DNA from 3 places in the Yoonia vestfoldensis genome. Region 3 is predicted to be linked to each of the others. Evidence: riboswitches for the same ligand, from Rfam matches in the RefSeq annotation. Region 3 holds a riboswitch; each other region holds the start of a gene.
What was found. A riboswitch is a leader RNA that binds a small molecule or an ion and turns the genes downstream of it on or off. The one in region 3 is predicted to bind thiamine pyrophosphate.
Positions count from the first base shown of each region.

Region 1: linked by a shared signal. The riboswitch ahead of thiM (hydroxyethylthiazole kinase) and the one ahead of thiD (bifunctional hydroxymethylpyrimidine kinase/phosphomethylpyrimidine kinase) in region 3 are both predicted to bind thiamine pyrophosphate.
Region 2: linked by a shared signal. The riboswitch ahead of thiB (thiamine ABC transporter substrate binding subunit) and the one ahead of thiD (bifunctional hydroxymethylpyrimidine kinase/phosphomethylpyrimidine kinase) in region 3 are both predicted to bind thiamine pyrophosphate.

Region 1 covers NZ_CP021431.1:2,975,819-2,982,390, forward strand. Annotated here, with positions in the region: gene LOKVESSMR4R_RS14925 (SulP family inorganic anion transporter) at 1-334, opposite strand, end outside; sul1 at 386-443, opposite strand; gene LOKVESSMR4R_RS14930 (3-oxoacyl-ACP reductase) at 511-1,275, opposite strand; gene thiD (bifunctional hydroxymethylpyrimidine kinase/phosphomethylpyrimidine kinase) at 1,280-2,077, opposite strand; gene thiE (thiamine phosphate synthase) at 2,074-2,685, opposite strand; gene thiM (hydroxyethylthiazole kinase) at 2,682-3,470, opposite strand; TPP riboswitch at 3,524-3,618, opposite strand; gene LOKVESSMR4R_RS14950 (MBL fold metallo-hydrolase) at 3,660-4,445, opposite strand; gene LOKVESSMR4R_RS14955 (hypothetical protein) at 4,447-5,124, opposite strand; gene LOKVESSMR4R_RS14960 (cysteine hydrolase family protein) at 5,121-5,735, opposite strand; gene LOKVESSMR4R_RS14965 (ABC transporter permease) at 5,749-6,549, opposite strand; gene LOKVESSMR4R_RS14970 (ABC transporter permease) at 6,549-6,572, opposite strand, start outside.
Region 2 covers NZ_CP021431.1:3,598,994-3,605,565, forward strand. Annotated here, with positions in the region: gene LOKVESSMR4R_RS18025 (AMP nucleosidase) at 1-158, shown strand, start outside; gene LOKVESSMR4R_RS18030 (HU family DNA-binding protein) at 292-582, shown strand; gene LOKVESSMR4R_RS18035 (DMT family transporter) at 659-1,522, shown strand; gene aroC (chorismate synthase) at 1,541-2,644, opposite strand; TPP riboswitch at 2,735-2,833, shown strand; gene thiB (thiamine ABC transporter substrate binding subunit) at 2,871-3,860, shown strand; gene LOKVESSMR4R_RS18050 (ABC transporter permease subunit) at 3,836-5,365, shown strand; gene LOKVESSMR4R_RS18055 (ATP-binding cassette domain-containing protein) at 5,352-6,044, shown strand; gene LOKVESSMR4R_RS18060 (cytochrome c1) at 6,098-6,572, opposite strand, start outside.
Region 3 covers NZ_CP021431.1:2,483,096-2,489,667, reverse strand. Annotated here, with positions in the region: gene LOKVESSMR4R_RS12440 (substrate-binding domain-containing protein) at 1-348, opposite strand, end outside; gene LOKVESSMR4R_RS12435 (LacI family DNA-binding transcriptional regulator) at 400-1,452, opposite strand; gene LOKVESSMR4R_RS12430 (hydroxyacid dehydrogenase) at 1,567-2,589, shown strand; partial or broken gene LOKVESSMR4R_RS20590 (Mu transposase domain-containing protein) at 2,701-3,000, opposite strand; partial or broken gene LOKVESSMR4R_RS12420 (helix-turn-helix domain-containing protein) at 3,158-3,445, opposite strand; TPP riboswitch at 3,774-3,871, shown strand; gene thiD (bifunctional hydroxymethylpyrimidine kinase/phosphomethylpyrimidine kinase) at 3,936-4,739, shown strand; gene LOKVESSMR4R_RS12405 (FAD-dependent oxidoreductase) at 4,732-5,712, shown strand; gene thiS (sulfur carrier protein ThiS) at 5,702-5,899, shown strand; gene LOKVESSMR4R_RS12395 (thiazole synthase) at 5,903-6,572, shown strand, end outside.

The DNA.
Region 1 (6,572 bases), 490 kb from region 3:
AGCCCAGCCGCAGGATGCCCGCGCCGATCTGGATCAGCCCGGCCAGCACGGTCGCGGCCAACAGATATTCCAGCCCGTAATCGCGCACCAGCGTGACCATCAGCACCGCCGTCGCCGCTGTCGCCGCCGAGATCATACCGGGCCGCCCGCCCGTGATCGCGGTCAGCACTGCGATCGAGAAACTGGCGTAAAGCCCGACCTTGGGGTCGACGCCCGCGATGATCGAAAAGGCGATGGCTTCGGGGATCAGCGCAAGTGCGACGACCAGCCCCGCCAAGAGATCAGCGCGGATATTGCCCGTCCATTGGGCGCGGTACGCATCAAGAGATATCATGTAAATCTTTCCTGTCCGGCCGCAGCGCGCCGGCAAAGTCTGGTTTTGACAGGTTGTCCGGCGGATAGGCGGCCGGAAGAGCCACCCGAGGTTGACCCCCGGGTCCATGTTTACATGTCGTGCTATACACGAAACGGCGCGCGCGCCAAGCCTTGGTGCCAAATAAGGCGGTGTGTTCAGTTAAAAACCAACCCGCCATCCACGATCAGGTTCTGCCCCGTCACCGCCCGCGCCCAAGGGCTGGCAAAGAACAGCACCGCATCGGCCATGGCGGCAGGCGTTGTGACCTGCCCCAGCGGGGTCTGGGCTGCGATGATGTCAAACACCGCCTCGGGCGTGGCGGCGCTGGCATCGGTGCTGCGCAAAAGGCCACCCGAGACCATGTTGACCGTCACGCCCAGCGGGCCAAGCTCCTTGGCCGCCGTGCGGGTCAATGCGAGCAAAGCGCCTTTGGCGGCCGTATAGTCGTGATAGGGCACGACAGGGTTCTGCATCAGATTGGTGCCGATCAGGATGACCCGCCCGAACCCTTGCGCTGCGAAATGCGGCTGCAAGGCGTGCAGGCAATGCAGCGCCCCGCCCACTGCCGTTTGCGCCTGCTGGGCGATATCGGCCCAATGCATCTGGTCCAGCCTCTTGCGCGCATCGCCGTTGAAACTGAAATCGGCCAGCGCATTATGCACCAGCACATCAGGCGCGCCAAAGCGGTCGGTGATGGCCGCGACCATCGCGCTGACCTGCGCGGGATCGGTGACATCGGCGTGAAACGCCGCTGTGCGCGGGCCAAGTTCTGCCACCAACGCCGCGGCGCTGTCGCGGCTGTGGCGATAGTTGATCGCGACCTGCGCGCCTTGCTGCGCGAAACTGCGCGCGATGGCAGCGCCAAGGCCGCGCCCGGCGCCGGTGATCAGGACAGTCAGGTCGGAAATATTACGGGTCATCGTCTTATCCTTTGAAATAGGCGTGAAAATGGTGGGTCGGGCCATGTCCCAGCCCCACGGACAGCGCATCGGCACCGGCGATGGCACGGGCGACGAAAGCTTTGGCCTGCTCCGCCGCCTGTGCCAGCGGCAGGCCCCGCCCCAGAAAGGTGGCCAGCGCCGAGGACAGGGTGCAGCCCGTGCCATGCGTGTTGCGCGTGCCGTGGCGCATGCCTGCCAGCCATGTCATGCCGCCTGCATCGGCCAGCAGGTCAGGGCAATCATCCCCCGCCAGATGCCCGCCTTTGAGCAGCACCGCACGCGGCCCCAGCGCCAGCAGCGCCAAGGCCTGCGCCGGCATCTGGTCGCGGGTGCTCGCCTCTGGCTGGTCCAGCAGATCGGCGGCTTCGGGCAGGTTGGGGGTGATGACAGCGGCCAGCGGCAGCATGGCGCGCAGGGCCGTGACAGCCTCGGCCTGTAGCAATCGGTCCCCGCTTTTGGCGACCATCACCGGGTCCAGCACGATGGGCGCATCCACCCCCTGCAAGGCATCTGACACCGCGCGGATGATCGCGGCATCGCCCAGCATCCCGATCTTGACGGCATCAATACGGATATCGGCACGGATCGCGGCAATCTGCGCTGCCACCATGTCAGGCGCAATCATCTGCACGGCTGTCACGGCTTGGGTATTCTGCGCCGTCAGCGCGGTGATCGCGGCCATGGCATAACCGCCATTGGCCGAAATCGCCTTGATATCGGCCTGAATACCAGCACCGCCCGAAGGGTCGGACCCCGCGATGGACAGGATATTGGGGATCATGCTTGCCTCCATGCCTTGACCAGCGCGCGGGTCGCGGCCTGCGGATCGGCGGTGCGGGTCACGGCGCTGACGACGGCCATACCGATGGCCCCCGCCGCCTTGACCGCCACGGCGTCATCCTCTTTCAGCCCGCCGATGGCGTAGCAGGGCAGCGATGTGCCGCCGATGATCCGCGCCAGCCCGTCAAAGCCGATAGGCGGGGCGTGGTCGGGTTTGCTGGGCGTGGCGCGAACCGGCCCGACGCCGAGGTAATCGACACCGGCGGAGATATGCGGCAGATGCGCCTCTGCCTCGACCGAGAGACCCAGCAGCATAGCCGCGCCGATGCGCGCGCGGATCAGCGCCGGATCGCCGTCGCCCTGCCCGATATGCAGGCCATGCACGCCGGTGCGGATCGCCAGATCGACACGGTCGTTGATGATCAGCCGCGCACCCTGTGCGGTGACCATCGGCAGGACATTGGCGATCAGCGCCGCCAGATCAGCGTCGCTGGCGGTCTTGTCGCGCAGCTGGATCAGGGACGCCCCGCCCAGCGCCGCCGCGCGGATCTGGGCGATCACCGGCAAGGGTGCCTGCGCGTCAGTGACCACATAGACCGGCCCCATCATGCGGGGGTGACCATTGCGCCTGCGGTCAGATCCTCGGGCGTGATCGCATATAGCCGGTCCAGAAATGCCGCTCCAAAAGCCCCCGGCCCTATGGCGGTTGCTGCCGCCTGTTCACCGGCCAGCCCGTAATAGGCCAGTGCTGCGACGGTCGCTTCCAGCACAGGCTGGCCCACGGCAAAGGCCCCGATCACGCCGTTCAGCGAACAGCCAAGGGCGGTCACCCGCGTCATCATCGGATGACCATTGGCGACACGATAGGCGGTCTTGCCATCGGTGATGTAATCGACCGGACCGGACACCGCGACCACCCCGCCCATACGCTGCGCCAGATCGGCTGCTGCGGCTTCGGCGGCGTCAACCGTGTCGGTCGTCTCTGGCCCGCGCCCGCCAGCGGACAGACCCGCCAGCGCCAGCACCTCAGAGGCATTGCCACGGATGACGCTTGGCCGCAGCGCCAATAGCTGCGCGCAGACATCCTGCCGGAACCGCGTGGCACCGACACCCACAGGGTCCAGCACCCAAGGGCGGCCCGCCTGCTGCATGACCTGTGCCGCCGTTGCCATCGCCTCGGCCCAGGCGGGGTCGAGCGTGCCGATATTGACGGTCAGCGCCTGCGACAGCGCGGCGAAGTCGCCCACTTCCTCGCGGGCATGGACCATCGCGGGGGCGGCACCTGCGGCCAGCAGCACATTGGCCATGATGTTCATGGCGACATAGTTGGTGATGTTATGGATAAGCGGCGCAGTGCTGCGCATCCGGTCAAGGTAACGGCCCGTGTCGTTCATCTTGGTCCCCCTTGGCATCGGGGGTCAGGGAACGGAACAGCCCACAAGCGGGGCTTGGCCATTCACGGACTCCCTACGCCAGCATGATCTGGTTCAGGTTCAAAGGGTGCTTCTCAGCCCGCGATTGCGGACGCCCCTGTCGTGATGCGGAACGTATCGGGTGGGGATGGCGTGTCAAGGGTGGGGTGGTCACCCCCGCCAGATCGCCTCGTACTTTGCCATGATCTGGTCCAGCCGGTCCGGACCAAAGCTTGGGTCATGGCCGCCATGCACCAGCGCGATATCCAGCGCGCGCAATTTGGCGAATGTATCCAGATAATCCGGCACCGACATGCCCGGCCCGTCATAGATCAGCGGGCCATCATAGATCGCATCGCCTGCGAACAGGACACCTGTGGCGCGTTCATATAATCCGATGCCGCCGGGCGAATGACCGGGCAGGTGGATCACCTCATAGAGATGATCACCCAGATCGACGCTGTCGCCTTCGTCAAGCAAGCCCGTCGCAGGCGCGCCGCGCAGCACATAGGATCGCGGGTCATAGCCCGCATAGGGCAGCGCGTCGATCAACACCTCATCCAAGGGCGGATAGCCTGCGTCCAGAAACGTCTGGATCAGCCGCGCGGGCATGTCGTCGCGGTAAAGCGATTTCAGACCAGAGGGTGCCGCCATCTCTGCGGCCTCGGTCGGATGCACCAGACGGGTGGCAAATTCATGCACCCCGCCGATATGGTCGATATGGGTGTGGGACGACACGCAGATGATGTCCTTGTCCGGATCGGCGCGCAACGTATCGAGGAACGGGCGCAAGGGCACGATCCCCATACCGGTATCAAGGATCATGTCACGGTCGCGGCCTTGGACCAGAAACATGTTCGCCTGTTCCAGCACATGGACATGCGGTTCCAGGATCAGCGTCACATCGGGGCCGACCTGTTTTGCGGTGAACCAGTTTTCGGCAACGGGAAGCGGCATGTCAGCAGACTTTCATCAAAGGGCGGGTTTCAATACCGCCGGTAAACAAGGGCGCGTGCCAGATGAAACGGCCCTGCGCGCGGTCCAGAACGGCTGTGCCCATGGCAAAAGGATCGGTGGCCAGTTCGGCGATGCCCTGCGCGCCGTCCCAAGTGCCCAGCGCATAAAAGCTGGTAAAGGTGTCGCGCAGCGACCGGTCCATGGGTGCGGGTCCGATGGCAAGCAGGAACCGATCATCGTTTTCGACTAGCACGCCTGTCATATCCCCCCAAGCGATGCGATGGCCGCGCAGCGGGGCGGTGGGCTGGGGGAGCCAAGCCTCGCGGTAATCGGCATGGACGCCATCCTCGATCAACACATCGCCATCGCGCCACATCGCCCCCACATCGGGGCGGGCTAAAGCACCTTGCCAATTGATCGCGCGGTGCCATGTGCATTGGCTGTCGGTCACGGTGATCTCGCCCGCGAAACCCTCGATCCGCAGCAAGGATTGCAGCACCGCCGCGTCCAGATCGGCAAGGCAGCCGCCCTGCAACGCAGGCAGATCGGCAGGCACCCGCAGATCAGCGAACAAGGCCCCCGCCTGCAACCAATGCACGCGGGTTGTCGTATCCTCGAAATCCGGCGCCCTGATCCAGTCGCGCCGCCAATGGCCTTGCAGATCGGCGGCGGTGATCACGCAGCGGCCACCTGCAAGCGGCCCAGTTCAGCAGTGATCTGGTCGGCGGTCACGACAGCACCGGTTTGCAGATATTCCATCGCTTTGAGCGACGCCTCATGCGCATCCGTGGATGACCCGCCGACGCAATCACCCACAACGCGGCAATAATAATCGCCCTGATGCCCGTCCGCGAAAGTGTAATGCACGCAGACATCGGTCAGCCCGCCGATCAGGATCAGCGTCTGCGCCTTCAGCCCTTTCAGCAGGATTTCCAGCTCTGTCCCGTAAAACGCCGAATAGCGGCGTTTGTGGATGAAGTAATCGCCGGGCTGGCGGCCCATTTCCTCAAACGCGACGGGGGTGCCGGGTTCGCCGTCCATGCAATGCACATCCTCGGTCCCGTCCAGTTCGCGGCCATAATCGACCATGTCGCGGCGGTGGATTTCCTGAATGAACACGACCGGAATACCCGCGTCATGGGCAGCATCCACAACGCGGCGCGCGCGTTCGACATTGGCGCGATAGCCGGGCATGACGGGAATGCCCGCCTTGTGATCCATGAAGGCGGATTTCTGGATATCGACGACGATCAGCACGGGCTGACCGACAAGCATGGGTTGGCGTGGCATGGTGAAACCTCCTTTAATTGCGGGATTGATCCGCGCCCATCAGACGCGGCAGATCGCCCCAACGGGCGACGGCGGAAAAGACGGCGATAGACACGGTGATGAACAGCACAGCCGCCACCGCCATCGTGGGGGTGTAGCCGTTGCGCAAGGAATTGAAGATCTGCAGCGTGACCGTCGCATAGGCCGAGGCCGAGACGAAGAACATCACGATGAATTCGTTAAAGCTGAGCACCAGCGCAAAAAAGAACCCCGAGATCGAATAGGGCAAGGTTTGCGGTAAAATCACGGTGCGGAAGGTCACCGCCTCTGTCGCGCCCATGGTGGCGGCGGCGTCCAGATGCGCGCGGTCGATGGATTGCAACCCGATAGAGATGGTGACCAAAGGCAGCGCCAGAAACAGCGTCGCATGGCTGACGATGCCGACCCAGATCGCCCCCAGACTACCCATGAAGGCCCACATGAACCCCAACCCCACGCCAAAGACGATGGGCGGCAAGGCAAATGGCAGCGACCCCAGCCCTGCCAGCATCTTGGACGCCTTGCTGCCCTTGGCCCAAAGCAGATAGGCCAGCGGCCATGCCAGCAACACGGCCAGCGTGGCCGACCCGAAAGCCACGATCAGCGAATTGCGCAAGGCGCGGACCCAGATCGTTTCGGTGATGAAGAATTCCACGAAACGCGCGAAATTGGGGTCTTCGGGCGGGAACAGCATGGTGCGCCCGCCGTTCAGCGATGCCCCCGCCACCACGATGATCGGCAAGGCCAGCACCAGCCCTGACAGCGCCATGAAGATGTGGCCCATGGTGCGGCGCATCAGCGGGCCTCCGATCTTTTGGT
Region 2 (6,572 bases), 1.1 Mb from region 3:
AATTGAAATTGCCCGGCATGGCATCGGATTTCTACAAAACGCAGGTTGCGGCGCATCTGATGATCGGTATTCGCGCGATGGAATTGCTGCGCGAAATGCCGCTGGAACGCATCCATAGCCGCAAATTACGCAGTTTCGAGGAGACTGCTTTCCTCTGACGCAAGAAAAAACGGTGGAAAAGTGCGTTTTTGCCTTGTCAGGAGCCACTATTCGTTGTGGTGTGCCACAACATACCGTTATAAGGGCGGGGAATAGGCCCTACAGATGGGGCGAATGAGGGAGACCAGTAATATGGCGACGAAACCAATGACCAAAGCGCAGCTGGTTGCTGCAATTGCCGATCAGACCGGCATGGACAAAAAAGCAGCAGGCGCTGCGCTGGATGCCGTGACCGGCATCATCACATCCGAAGTGGCTGGCGGCGGTGCTGTCACCCTGCCCGGCGTCGGCAAGATCTATTGCCGCGAACGCCCCGAGCGGATGGTGCGCAACCCTGCCACCGGCGAGCAGATCAAGAAAGAAGCCGACAAGGTTGTCAAAGTGACGATCGCCAAGGCCCTGAAAGACAGCGTCAACGGCTAAGCTATCGGGCCTTGTGCCGGATGCGAAATCAGGAAAGGGTCGCCCCGACAGGCGGCCCTTTTTCTCGTGAGGTGACATGGATATCAAAGCGGTTCTGATGGGCCTCGCCTTCGCGTTCATGTGGTCCTCGGCCTTTACCTCGGCGCGGGTGATCGTGGAATATGCGCCGCCGCTGTCCGCACTGGCGCTGCGGTTCCTGATTTCCGGTCTGATCGGTGTGGTTATCGCTTGGCTGCTGGGGCAATCCGCGCGGCTGACGCGGCGGCAATGGACCGGGGTGCTGGTCTTTGGGATCTGCCAGAATGCGCTTTACCTCGGGCTGAACTTTGTGGCGATGCAGACGATTCCCGCCTCCTTGGCCGCGATCATCGCCTCGACCATGCCGCTGCTGGTGGCGCTGGTTGGTTGGGTGGTCTTTGGCACGCGGGTGCGCCCTTTGGGGATCGCAGGGCTATCGGCGGGGGTGATTGGCGTGGTGCTGATCATGGGCGCGCGGATCCAGGGCGGGGTCGATATCTTTGGCCTGATCCTCTGCGTGATCGGGGTGATTTCGCTGACCATCGCCACGCTGGCGGTGCTGGGCGCATCCTCTGGCGGCAATGTGCTGATGATCGTGGGCTTGCAGATGCTGGTCGGATCGGCGCTGCTGTGGATACCCGCCATGACATTGGAAACGCTAGAGGTGACCTGGAACTGGCAGCTGATCCTGGCCTTTAGCTATACCGTGCTGGTGCCGGGGCTGGCGGCGACGCTGGTCTGGTTCTTGTTGGTTGGCCGGATCGGCGCGGTCAAAGCATCGACCTTTCACTTTTTGAACCCGTTCCTGGGCGTCGCTGTGGCCGCGATCCTGTTGGGTGAAAAGATCGGGCCGCTGGATGTACTGGGTGTCGCGATTATCGCGGGGGGTATTCTGGCGGTGCAATTGTCGAAACAGACGTAAGGTGGATCGTGATCCACCTTACCCGATCACACCGCGCACGCCGCCGGTCTGGCCGCGATCCAGCAGCAAATGATCCAGGATCACGCAGGCCATCATCGCCTCGCCCACCGGCACAGCGCGGATGCCGACGCAGGGGTCGTGGCGGCCCTTGGTGATGACTTCGGTCGGGCTGCCGTCCATCATGATCGACTTGCGCGGGGACAGAATGGATGAGGTCGGTTTCACCGCAAAGCGCACGACGATATCCTGCCCCGTGCTGATCCCGCCAAGGATGCCGCCCGCATGATTGGACGCATATTCCGGCCCGTTCGGCCCCATGAAAATCTCATCCGCGTTATCCCGCCCGGTCAGCGCGGCGGCGGCCATGCCTTCACCGATTTCGACACCTTTGACGGCGTTGATCGACATCATCGCGGCGGCCAGATCCGTGTCGAGCTTGGCATAAACCGGCGCGCCGATGCCCGCAGGCACGCCGCGCGCCACCACCTCGATGATCGCGCCGACCGAATTGTGATCATCCTTGCGCAGCCATGTCAGATAGTCGTTCCATTCCGCTGCGGCCTGCGCATCGGGACAAAAGAAATCGTTTTGGTCGATCTGGTCCCAATCCATCCGGGTGCGGTCGATCTGCTTGGTGCCCATCTGGGTCATGTAGCCTTTGATCTGCACATTTGGCGCAATCGCCTTGATCGCCTCGCGCGCCACACCGCCTGCCGCCACCCGTGACGCGGTTTCGCGCGCCGATGACCGCCCGCCACCGCGCGGATCGCGCAGCCCGTATTTCTGGTGATAGGTGATATCGGCGTGACCGGGGCGGAACGTATTCAGGATATCGCCATAATCCTTGGACCGCTGGTCGGTGTTGCGGATCATCAGCTGAATGGGCGTGCCGGTGGTGCGCCCCTCATAGACACCCGACAGGATGTCCACCGCATCGGGTTCATTGCGTTGGGTCGTGTTCTTGTTCAGACCGGGGCGGCGTTTGTCCAGCCATTGCTGGATCATCGCAGGGTCCAGCGGCACGCCGGGCGGGCAGCCATCGACCGTGGCACCCAGCGCTGGCCCGTGGCTTTCGCCCCAAGTGGTAAAGCGGAACAAATGACCGAAACTGTTGATGGACATGGCAAACCCCTGTTTGGCATCGGTCTAGCGGGCGGGGGGGGCAGGCTCAAGAGGTTTCCCTTGCGCCCCGCCGCGTTCCACCCTAGCTTGCGCCCCACCTCGGGGTGCCTTTACCGGCTGAGATGCGTTTGCAGACCCGTTGAACCTGAACCGGTTAGGACCGGCGGAGGGAAGGTATGGCAATCCCGCTATTCCCCCAATCCGCCCGTCGCATTTGGAGGATAGAATGCAAAAATCCATTTATCTGCCACTTGTTGCGGGATTTGCGCTTTGTGCCAGCGGCACCGTCGCGCAGACCCCCGTATTGCAAGTGATGACATATGACAGCTTCGTCAGCGACTGGGGCCCCGGCCCCGCGATCGAGGCCGCCTTCGAGGAAACTTGCGGCTGTGATCTACAATTCATCGGCACTGGTGATGGTGCGGCGCTGCTGGCGCGGCTCCAGTTGGAAGGTCCACGGACCGAGGCTGATATCGTGCTGGGCCTTGATACCAACCTGATCGCCGCCGCGCGTGCAACGGGCCTGTTTGCACCCCATGGTGTGACCGCTGATCTGGACTTGCCGATCACCTGGGATGATCCTGAATTCCTGCCCTTCGACTGGGGCTATTTCGCCTTTGTCGGCAATGCCGGTGCCGAAGCGCCGACATCCCTGCGCGCCTTGGCCGACAGCGATATCCGGATCGTTATTCAGGACCCCCGGTCATCCACCCCCGGTCTGGGCCTGCTGATGTGGGTCAAGACCGCCTATCCTGACAGCGCCGCCGATCTGTGGGCTGATCTGGCCGATAATATCGTCACCGTCACGCCGGGCTGGTCCGAAGCTTATGGCTTGTTCCTCGAGGGCGAGGCGGATGCCGTCCTGTCCTATACCACATCCCCCGCCTATCACCTGATCGCGGAAGAGGATGACAGCAAGCGCGCTTGGGCCTTTGACGAAGGCCATTACATGCAGGTCGAGGTCGCGGCCAAAGTCGCCGGCACCGACCAGCCGGAACTGGCGGATCAATTTCTGGCCTTCATGGTCTCGGATGCGTTCCAGTCGATCATCCCGACGACCAATTGGATGTATCCCGCCGTGATCCCCGAGGCTGGCCTGCCCGCCGGGTTCGAGACGCTGATCACCCCCGATCTGGCCCTGCTGCTGTCGCCCGAGGATGCCGCAGCGATCCGTGATACGGCGCTGGACGAATGGCGCAACGCGCTGTCGCAATAGCGCCGCGCTGGCCCGGTGCCGCAGCGGCGGCGCTGGTGCTGGTGCTGACCATTGGCACGCTGGCCGCTGTCGGCTGGCGCGCCGAATGGCAGCGCGGGCTGTCGCCTGCCGATTGGGCCGCGATCCGGTTTACTGTCACGCAGGCGCTGGTGTCCGCAGGGCTGAGTGTGCTGCTGGCAATCCCCGTCGCGCGCGCGCTTGCGCGGCGGCGGTTTCGGGGGCGGTCTTTGCTGATCACGCTGATGGGTGCGCCGTTCCTGTTGCCGGTCGTGGTGGCGGTGATCGGCTTGCTGGCGGTGTTCGGACGCGCAGGCGTGGTCAACAGCGCCCTTGCATGGCTTGGCCTGCCCGCGATCAGCATCTTCGGCTTTCACGGCGTGGTTTTGGCGCATGTCTTTTTCAACCTGCCGCTGGCGATCCGGCTGATCCTGCAAGGCTGGCTGGCGATCCCGGCGGAAAAGTTCCGCCTTGCCGCATCGCTGAACGCGCCTGTGGGCCGCTTGCTGGAATGGCCGATGCTGCGCCGGGTGGTGCCGGGGGTCTTTTTGGTGATCTTTCTGATCTGCCTGACCAGTTTCGCAGTGGCGCTGACGCTGGGCGGCGGGCCGCGTGCGACCACGGTCGAACTGGCGATCTATCAGGCGCTGCGGTTCGATTTCGATCTGGGGCGCGCGGCCTTGCTGGCCTGTGTGCAATTCGGGCTCTGCGTGGTGGCGGCGGCCATCGTCTGGCGGCTGTCCTTGGTCGATACGATGGGCACAGGGCTGGACCGTGTCGTGCAGCGCTGGGATCTGCGCTGGCCGGTGCTGGATTACCTGATGATCGGATTGGTCGCCCTGTTCCTGTTCACCCCGCTTTGCATGGTGGTCTGGCGCGGTCTGCCGGGGCTGGCGCTGCTGCCTGCCGATATCTGGGCGGCGGCGGGGCGGTCGGTGATCGTGGCGGCATGCTCTGCCCTGCTTTGCCTCTGCATGGCGCTGGCGCTGGCACTGCGCGGCGGGCGGGTCATGGAAGTTGTCGGCGTCTTGCCCTTGGCGGCGTCAGGCCTGGTTGTGGGCACGGGGGCATTCCTGCTGGTCTATCCTTTCATCAACCCCGCGCGTCTGGCCTTGCCAATCACCGTGCTGGTCAATGCGACATTGGCCTTGCCCTTTGCCTTGCGCGCGATCGGGCAGGCCGTGGACGAGGTGGCGCGGGATTATAGCCGCCTTGGTGCCAGCCTTGGCCTGTCGCGCTGGGGCTGGGTGCGGATTGTCGTGCTGCCGCGCATCCGCCGGCCCTTGGGCTTCGGGGCGGGGCTTGCCGCGGCTTTGTCGATGGGTGATCTTGGGGTCATCACGCTTTTTGCGGGCGAGGCACAGCAGACCCTGCCGCTGGCCATGTACCGGCTGATGGGTGCCTACCGGATGGAGGCTGCCGCAGGGGCCGCCCTGCTGCTGCTGGCGCTCAGTTTTGTGGCCTTCTGGATCTGCGACCGGGGAGGGCGCGGCAATGCTGATCTGTGACAAGCTGGTCTTGCAGCAGGATGATTTCCGCCTCACAGCCGATGTCACATTCGGCGCGGGCAAGATCACCGCGCTGATCGGGCCGTCGGGTGCGGGCAAATCCACCTTGCTGGCGGCGCTGGCGGGGTTTCTGGCCCCGGCCGCAGGCCGGGTGCTGTGGCAAGAGACCGAGATCACCGCCCTGCCACCCGGTGCCCGCCCGGTCAGCGCGATCTTTCAGGATAACAACCTGTTCGCGCATCTGAGCATTGCGCAGAATGTGGGGCTGGGGCTGCGCCCCGCGCTGCATCTGGGCGCGGCCGAGCGTGCAGAGGTCGACCGCGCCTTGGCATCGGTCGGGCTGGCCGGGCTGGGCGCGCGCAAACCCGCGGCGCTGTCAGGCGGACAGCAAAGCCGCGCGGCGCTGGCGCGGGTTCTGCTGGCGGACCGGCCCGTGGTGCTGCTGGATGAACCTTTTGCCGCGCTTGGGCCGGGTCTGAAGGATGATATGCTGGATCTGGTGCAAGCGACTTTGGGCGCGGCAGGGCGCACGGTTCTGATGGTCACGCATGATCCGGGTGATGCACGGCGCATCGCGGATGCGGCCTGTCTTGTCGCTGATGGGACCGTCTCTGCGCCGGTCGCAACACAGGCGTTTTTCGATGCCCCCTCTGCCGCGCTGGCGGCCTATCTGGGCTGAACGAAAAAGGCCCGCCGATCTGGCGGGCCTTTTCATTTTGGAACAAGCGGGCGTTACGCCTTTTTGTTTTTATAGGGCGCCCACAAACGCTTGTTGGTCAGATAGAGAAGCACCGACAGCAGCGTCAGGAAAATGACGCCGGTCAGGCCAGCCTGCTGGCGGGCCATCATCTTGGGCTCTGCGGTCCACATCAGAAAGGCCGCGACATCCTTTGACACTGCGACAAGATCGGTTGCACTGCCGTCTTCGTAGAAAACGTCATCGCCATAAAGCGGTGGCGCCATGGCGATCCAGCTGCCGGGTACCTTGTGGTCGCCATTTGGATATTTGCAGCTGTCCGGGAAACCGCCAGCGGCAAAAGCGATGTTGTAATATCCGTCCATCGGTTCGCCTTCGAGGGCGCATTCAGGTTCTTCCACATAGCCGGTCATCAAAGAGGCGATATATTCCGCGCCCCCCATGCCCCGGAACAGCTGTGCCAGACCGGTGCCATATGGCCCCGAAAAGCCAGCGCGTGCCTTGGCCATC
Region 3 (6,572 bases):
AACCGCGATGCCTGCATCTTGCGCCGCTTTCAGGCAGGGCAGCAGGTTGGTCGAGTTGATTGCAGCTGTGATCAAGGCGGCGGGTTCGCGCTGCAACATTGTGTTGCAGACGTTGAGCTGTGATTCAGCAGCCTGATCGCTTTCGACAGCCTGAATGAAATATTCCACACCCGCAGCCTGCGCGCCCTCCTCAACGCCTTGACCCATCGCGCCCCAGAACGGGTTGGCAAGCGTCTTCATCAAGACCGCGTAATCGCCGTCTGCCTGAGCCGCTGAACCGAAGCCCACAACCATCGCGGCGCTTGCGGCAAAAATAAACCGATTTACTTTTTGTTTACTCGTCGTCATGTTTCTTACTCCTCCTGATAAATTAGAAACAGATTTCTTACGACGGGCTAGCTACGTTGCCGCCCATCTCTCTACGCCCTGTCTGCGCGAGATCGGCCCAACCGACTCGCGGATGACAAGTTCGCAATTCTCCAAATGTGACAACGCGGGGTCCTTGCTGCCGTTCAGCCGCGCAATCAGCTGTGCAAACGCAGAGTCGGCGAGCCTTTCAACAGGTTGAACAACCGCAGAGACCGCCGGATAGGTCACCTGCATCCAATCCGCATCGTCAAAACCGATCAGCGAGATATCCTTTGGACAGGACAGGCCGCGACGGCGGAACTCGGATAACGCGATCAATGTTGTCTTTTGAAACAGGGAATACACCGCAGTCGGCGGCTCCCGATCCAGCTGTTCCCCCAGCTTGACACGCAAGTCGTCAACACCGCCCGTGGTCAGGATGACATCGATTTGCATCTCGGGACAAAATCGCAGCGCCTCTTGCTGAAAAGCGCTGACGCGCAGGCGTACGTTCTTTGAAACCTGACCCAGACCAAGTAGCAGAACATGACGATGGCCGATATTGCTTAGCATCCGGCATACTTCGGCACTGGCCTTGGCATTGTCGACACCGATCGTGTCATATTCCGTATCGGAGTTAACACGATCGACAAAGACGCCATCCATGCCCAGCTCTTTCATCCGACCCGCACCCGTTCCGCGCTCACTACGCACTGGCGCAAGGATAGTGCCAGCAACCCGCCAACTGCTCATTCGTTCGACCAATTCCAGCTCGCGATCCTCAGATTCATGGCTTGATGCAATCGAGAGGCTGTAGCCCTCCTTCTCCGCCAATGTCTCAAAGCGGGAAGCGAGCGCACCAAAAAACTCGCTTTGCAGATCAGGTATAATCAGTCCAATGATGTTGCGCCTGGCCCGACGCAAGTCGGCCGCAAGAGGATCGGGGCGATAATCCAACGCAAGGATCGCGGCTTTGATTTTTTCGACGTTTGCGGCCTTGATTGTGCTGACACCGTGCAGGAATTTCGACACAGTCGCAGCCGATACACCGGCATGGCTGGCGACATCATGAATAGATGCGCGATTTCCCGCTTTTGACGCCACAAAAAATTCCTCCCGAGGCCAAATGCTGCTTGCGCCGCATCGACAGTAATATTGTGATAAACCGATTTACATTTAATGTAAACCGATTTATTCAACACAAAAGGGGGAAATTTCATGAACAGACCACTCATTATCTCCGCGCCTCACCCGCGATCAATTGATCTGATCTTCAGTGATGACAGCAAAGAAAAACTCTTTGCCAATTACGAACTGCACGAGGTTGACCCCGAAGATGTCGACCTCATGGACAAATCGATCCTGGCCCAGGCACGTTATATCCTAGGGCAACCGCCACTTGCCCTTGAAACCGTGCAAACTATGACAAAACTGCGTTGCGTCTTTAATGTCGAAAGCAACCTGATCAACAACATGCCTTATACGCATCTGTTTGAACGCGGCATCCATGTCGTTACAACCGGTGCCGTCTTTTCTGAGCCCGTCGCAGAGATGGGTTTGGCGATGGCACTCACACTTGCACGCGATGTGGTCGAGGCGGATGTAGCCTTCCGCGAAGGGCGTGAGCTGTGGGGCGGGGATGGCAACCAAAATGCGACGCTGTTGTCGAATTCGCGCGTGGGAATCATCGGGTTCGGCGATTTGGGGCGAGCAATTGCAAAGCTCCTGCAAGGCTTCAGAGCCGAAATTTCGGCCTTCGACCCATGGCTGCCTCCGTCCCTACTGCGCGAAGCCGGTGTGATTCCCACTGATCTCGACACGATCTTGCGGACCAGCCAAACAATCTTTGTGGTGGCCTCTGTCACAAGCGAGAACAAGGGATTTCTGAATGCCGCGGCCTTTGCTCGGATGCCCCGCGGCACGCGCTTTATCCTTCTCAGTCGCGCTGATGTGGTAGAGTTTGATGACCTGATGGAGGCAGTACGTTCAGGTCACATTCTCGCAGCCAGTGATGTTTTCCCTGAAGAACCACTCGCTCCTGATCATCCGGTGCGTGGACTACGAGGTTTCCTGCGATCTGCGCACAGGGCAGGCGCCCTCGACATAGCATTTAAAAGGATGGGTGATATGGTTTTGGAAGACATGGCGCTGCTGGACAAGGGTCTGCCGCCCATGCGTTGCAAACGCGCAGAGCGAGAGACAGTCTCACGCATGCGGTCACGCCCGGTCGAAAAGAGCTAGATGCGCGTCACGGTAGGGCACTACCGAGTGTTTATGTTGCTTGCAGGCACGGTGTTAGGTGTTCAATCCTGACATCGGACGGATCGGATTTGGGTAGAATCGATCTGGCTATGATATCCTGCGCTGCCGCTTGCCCTCCAGCATGGGATGGCTGGCGATCAACTGACCATCTTCGAAGATGCGCACCGCGGCGGGATGGTTCTGGACTTCGACAATTCGGCGGCGTGCAGTGTCAGGCACGCTGTAGAAATTGCCCCCCACAGAAACCATGCCTTCATGACTGATGCGGCGCTCGACAGTGAGAACAGCCTCATATGGGTGCGCAGGCAAAGCCAGCAAATGCGGTCGTTCTTCGGCGAAGTGTTCATCGACAATCCGCTGTGTTGTCGCATGGATGCGTTGATTGGCAATTGTGGGGTCTGCTCCGGCTGAGTGCAGAATGGCACCATATATGAAATAAGTGCAACAAATGCATTAAATGCAAACATTTTTATTCACGTCCTACTGGCGCGCCGGTTATTGAGTGCACCTCTGCCGTCAACAAGATCGGCGTAGTCTGCCGCGGCCTTCAGTTCGTCGCCCGCCACATCCGATATCGTCCCTGCCCGGTGAGCTCGCGGACCAGACCGCGCGTTTCCATCCAAGTAAGGTTGCGCTGAACGGCGGCGCGGCTGGTGCCAGTCATGGTCTCCGCCATCGGAGCGGACACGAGCGGCCATTCCGTCAGCACAGTGCGTAAGGCCGGGGGCGTCCTGCCAGAGAGTGGGGTCATCTCGGTTTCTGCCCGCGCTGACCATGCCTCGATATCGTCGAGGTGCCGCATTGCGGTCAGGCAGGCGGTCTCCATCCCGCCGAGCTATCGCGTCGCCCTTAAATCTGACAATATTGCTTGCCCTTAACAGTGATATTTTCCAGTCAAACGACGAAACTTTTCTGTTTTTATGCAACCAGCTACGCGACTGTGCGCGATACTTGAACTGCGACTTCTATTGATTTTGAGGGTAGGGAGTCCGTCCTACTTCTTCCATCATCTTTCCATGAAAGACCGCGGCAGGTCTTTTCCACCCGGAACACATTCTGAGCGTATCGATGAATCGGTCACAGATCATCCCAATCTCCCAATCCTTGACAGCGCCCCTTCAGGCCAATCGGCTTGACACGTGGTGCTCTGGGACATAGCTTTTCCTTATCCGTTGGGGTGCCGTAAAGGCTGAGAGGCGAAAGCTGACCCATCGAACCTGATCCGGGTCATGCCGGCGGAGGGAACGGAGCAAAGCTGTGGCAATCGCAGCCTATCGTACACCGTATCCTTGTGCTTTTGGCCCTTGTTTTGAATGGGGGCTCATGTGGCTTTTCAGGCGTTGACGATTGCTGGATCCGATAGTGGCGGAGGTGCCGGTATTCAGGCCGACCTCAAGGCATTCAGTGCCTTGGGTGTCTATGGCACCAGCGTCCTGACCGCGATCACTGCGCAAAACACTCGAGCTGTCACAGCGGTGACGATGGTGGCACCTGTGGTGATCCGGGCGCAGATGGACGCGGTCTTTGACGATCTGGCGATCGGAGCAATCAAGGTGGGTATGCTGGGCGGGCCGGATGCGATCGCCGCTGTTGTCGATGGTCTGGCAGGGCACACTGCGCCGGTCGTTCTTGATCCAGTGATGGTGGCGAAATCCGGCGACGCACTCTTGGCCGATGATGCAGTCGCGGTGCTGCGCGCACAAATGCTGCCGCGCGCAGATCTGCTGACCCCGAACCTGCCCGAAGCGGCACGCTTGCTCGACACGACCGAGGCTGTCGATGAAGCCTCAATGCTGGAACAGGGTCGTGCGCTCCTGACGCTAGGTCCGCGGGCGGTGTTGATGAAAGGCGGGCATGCCAGCGAGGCGCATTGCGTAGATTTGCTGGTCACGCCCGAGGCCGTGCTCCGACTGACGGCCTCGCGCAATCCCACGCGAAACACTCATGGTACAGGCTGCACCCTGTCGGCGGCCATCGCGGCGGGCCTTGCACGCGGTCTGTCCCTGTCCGATGCCGTAAAATCCGCGCATGCCTATCTGCAAGGGGCCATTGCGGCGGCTGACCGTTTGAACATCGGCCATGGGCATGGCCCCGTGCACCACTTCCACGCGATCTGGCCCCATGAATGATGTGACGATCATTGGCGCAGGCGTCGCAGGCCTTTGGGCGGCACGGTCCTGTCTGGCGCGCGGTCTGCATCCCCGCCTCATCGACCGGGGTGGGGCGCCCGGGCCGCATGGCTGTTCGTGGTGGGCTGGCGGTATGTTGGCCCCCGAGTGTGAAGGTACAACGGCTGAGCGTCAGGTGGTGACCCACGGGCGACTGGCGGCGTCCCTTTGGGCGGATGTGACCCACGTGACCAAAAATGGCACGCTCGTCCTCGCGCCAGAACGCGACAGAAGTGAGCTGGACCGTTTTGCCTCACGGACGGATGGCCATACCCTTTGCGATGCGGCCGCGATTGCGGCGCTAGAGCCCGATCTTGCGAAACAGCACCGGCGTGGGCTGTTCTTTGCCTCAGAGGCGCATCTCGACCCGCGTCTGGCCCTAGCGGATCTGACGCAGTCCCTGTCAGATGCTGGCGTTGTGGTTGAAACCGGCACGGTCGAGCCTTCGGCCCTGAGGGGTCAAGTGGTTGATTGCCGCGGTTTGTCAGCGCAGGCCGATGTGCCGGGGCTGCGCGGTGTGCGTGGCGAAATGATCGTTTTGCGCTCGGATGAAATCACGCTGTCGCGGCCCATCCGGCTGCTGCATCCGCGCCACCCGCTCTATGTGGTACCCCGCGCTAAAGGCGTGTTCATGCTGGGTGCTACGCAGATTGAGAGTGCCGCGCGCGGGTCCATTACGATGCGCTCAGCGCTGGAGCTTTTGTCTGCGGCCTATGCGCTGGACCCGCGCTTTGCTGAGGCCGAAATCGTGGAAATGGGTGCTGATCTGCGCCCCGCATTTGCTGATCACGTGCCGAAAATACTGCGAAAAGGCAGGGTTCTGTACCTCAACGGCCTGTTTCGACATGGGTTCCTGCTCGCACCTGCCTTGGCAGAGCAAGCGGCGGAATATCTTTTTACGGGCAAGACCGGAGATTTGTTTGATGCAGATTGAAGTCAACGGCGACCAGCATGATGTCGCGGCAAAGACCGTGACCGAAGCGCTTGCGGAGCTGGGATGGGGCGGCGCGCGCGTTGCCACTGCGCTCAACGGCACGTTCCTGCCTGCGACGGCGCGCGATGCCACCGCGCTTTCCACAGGCGACAGGCTCGAAGTTTTGACAGCGATGCAGGGGGGCTGAGGCATGCGTGATTTCTATGGCATAGAGTTAAAGACGCCGATGATGCTGGGCACGGCCCGCTATCCCTCGCCGGCCGTTATGGAGGCCGCGTTCCACAGCAGCGGCGCATCGGTGGCAACCGTGTCCTTACGGCGCGAACAGGGGGCGGGCCAAGCGTTCTGGGACATGGTGCGCGGTCTTGGCGTGCATCTGCTGCCTAATACCGCCGGCTGCCATTCGTCGCGCGAGGCGATCACCACCGCGCAGATGGCCCGCGAGTATTTCCAGACCGACTGGATCAAGCTTGAGGTGATCGGCAATGCTGACACGTTGCAACCGGATCCTTTCGGTCTGCTGGACGCTGCTGAGGTGCTCTGCGCCGATGGTTTCAAGGTATTCCCCTACACCACCGAAGATCAGGTGCTGGCCGCACGGCTGATCGATGCGGGCTGCCGGGTTCTGATGCCTTGGGGCGCGCCTATCGGTTCGGGGATGGGTCTGAACAGTATCTACGGCTTGCGCACCTTGCGCGCGGCCTTTCCCGACGTCGCCATGGTGATTGACGCGGGTCTTGGCCTGCCCAGCCATGCAGCGCAGGCCATGGAACTTGGATTTGACGCGATCCTGCTGAACACCGCCGTAGCGGAGGCTGACAATCCAGCGGCCATGGCGCGTGCCTTTGCAATGGCAGCGC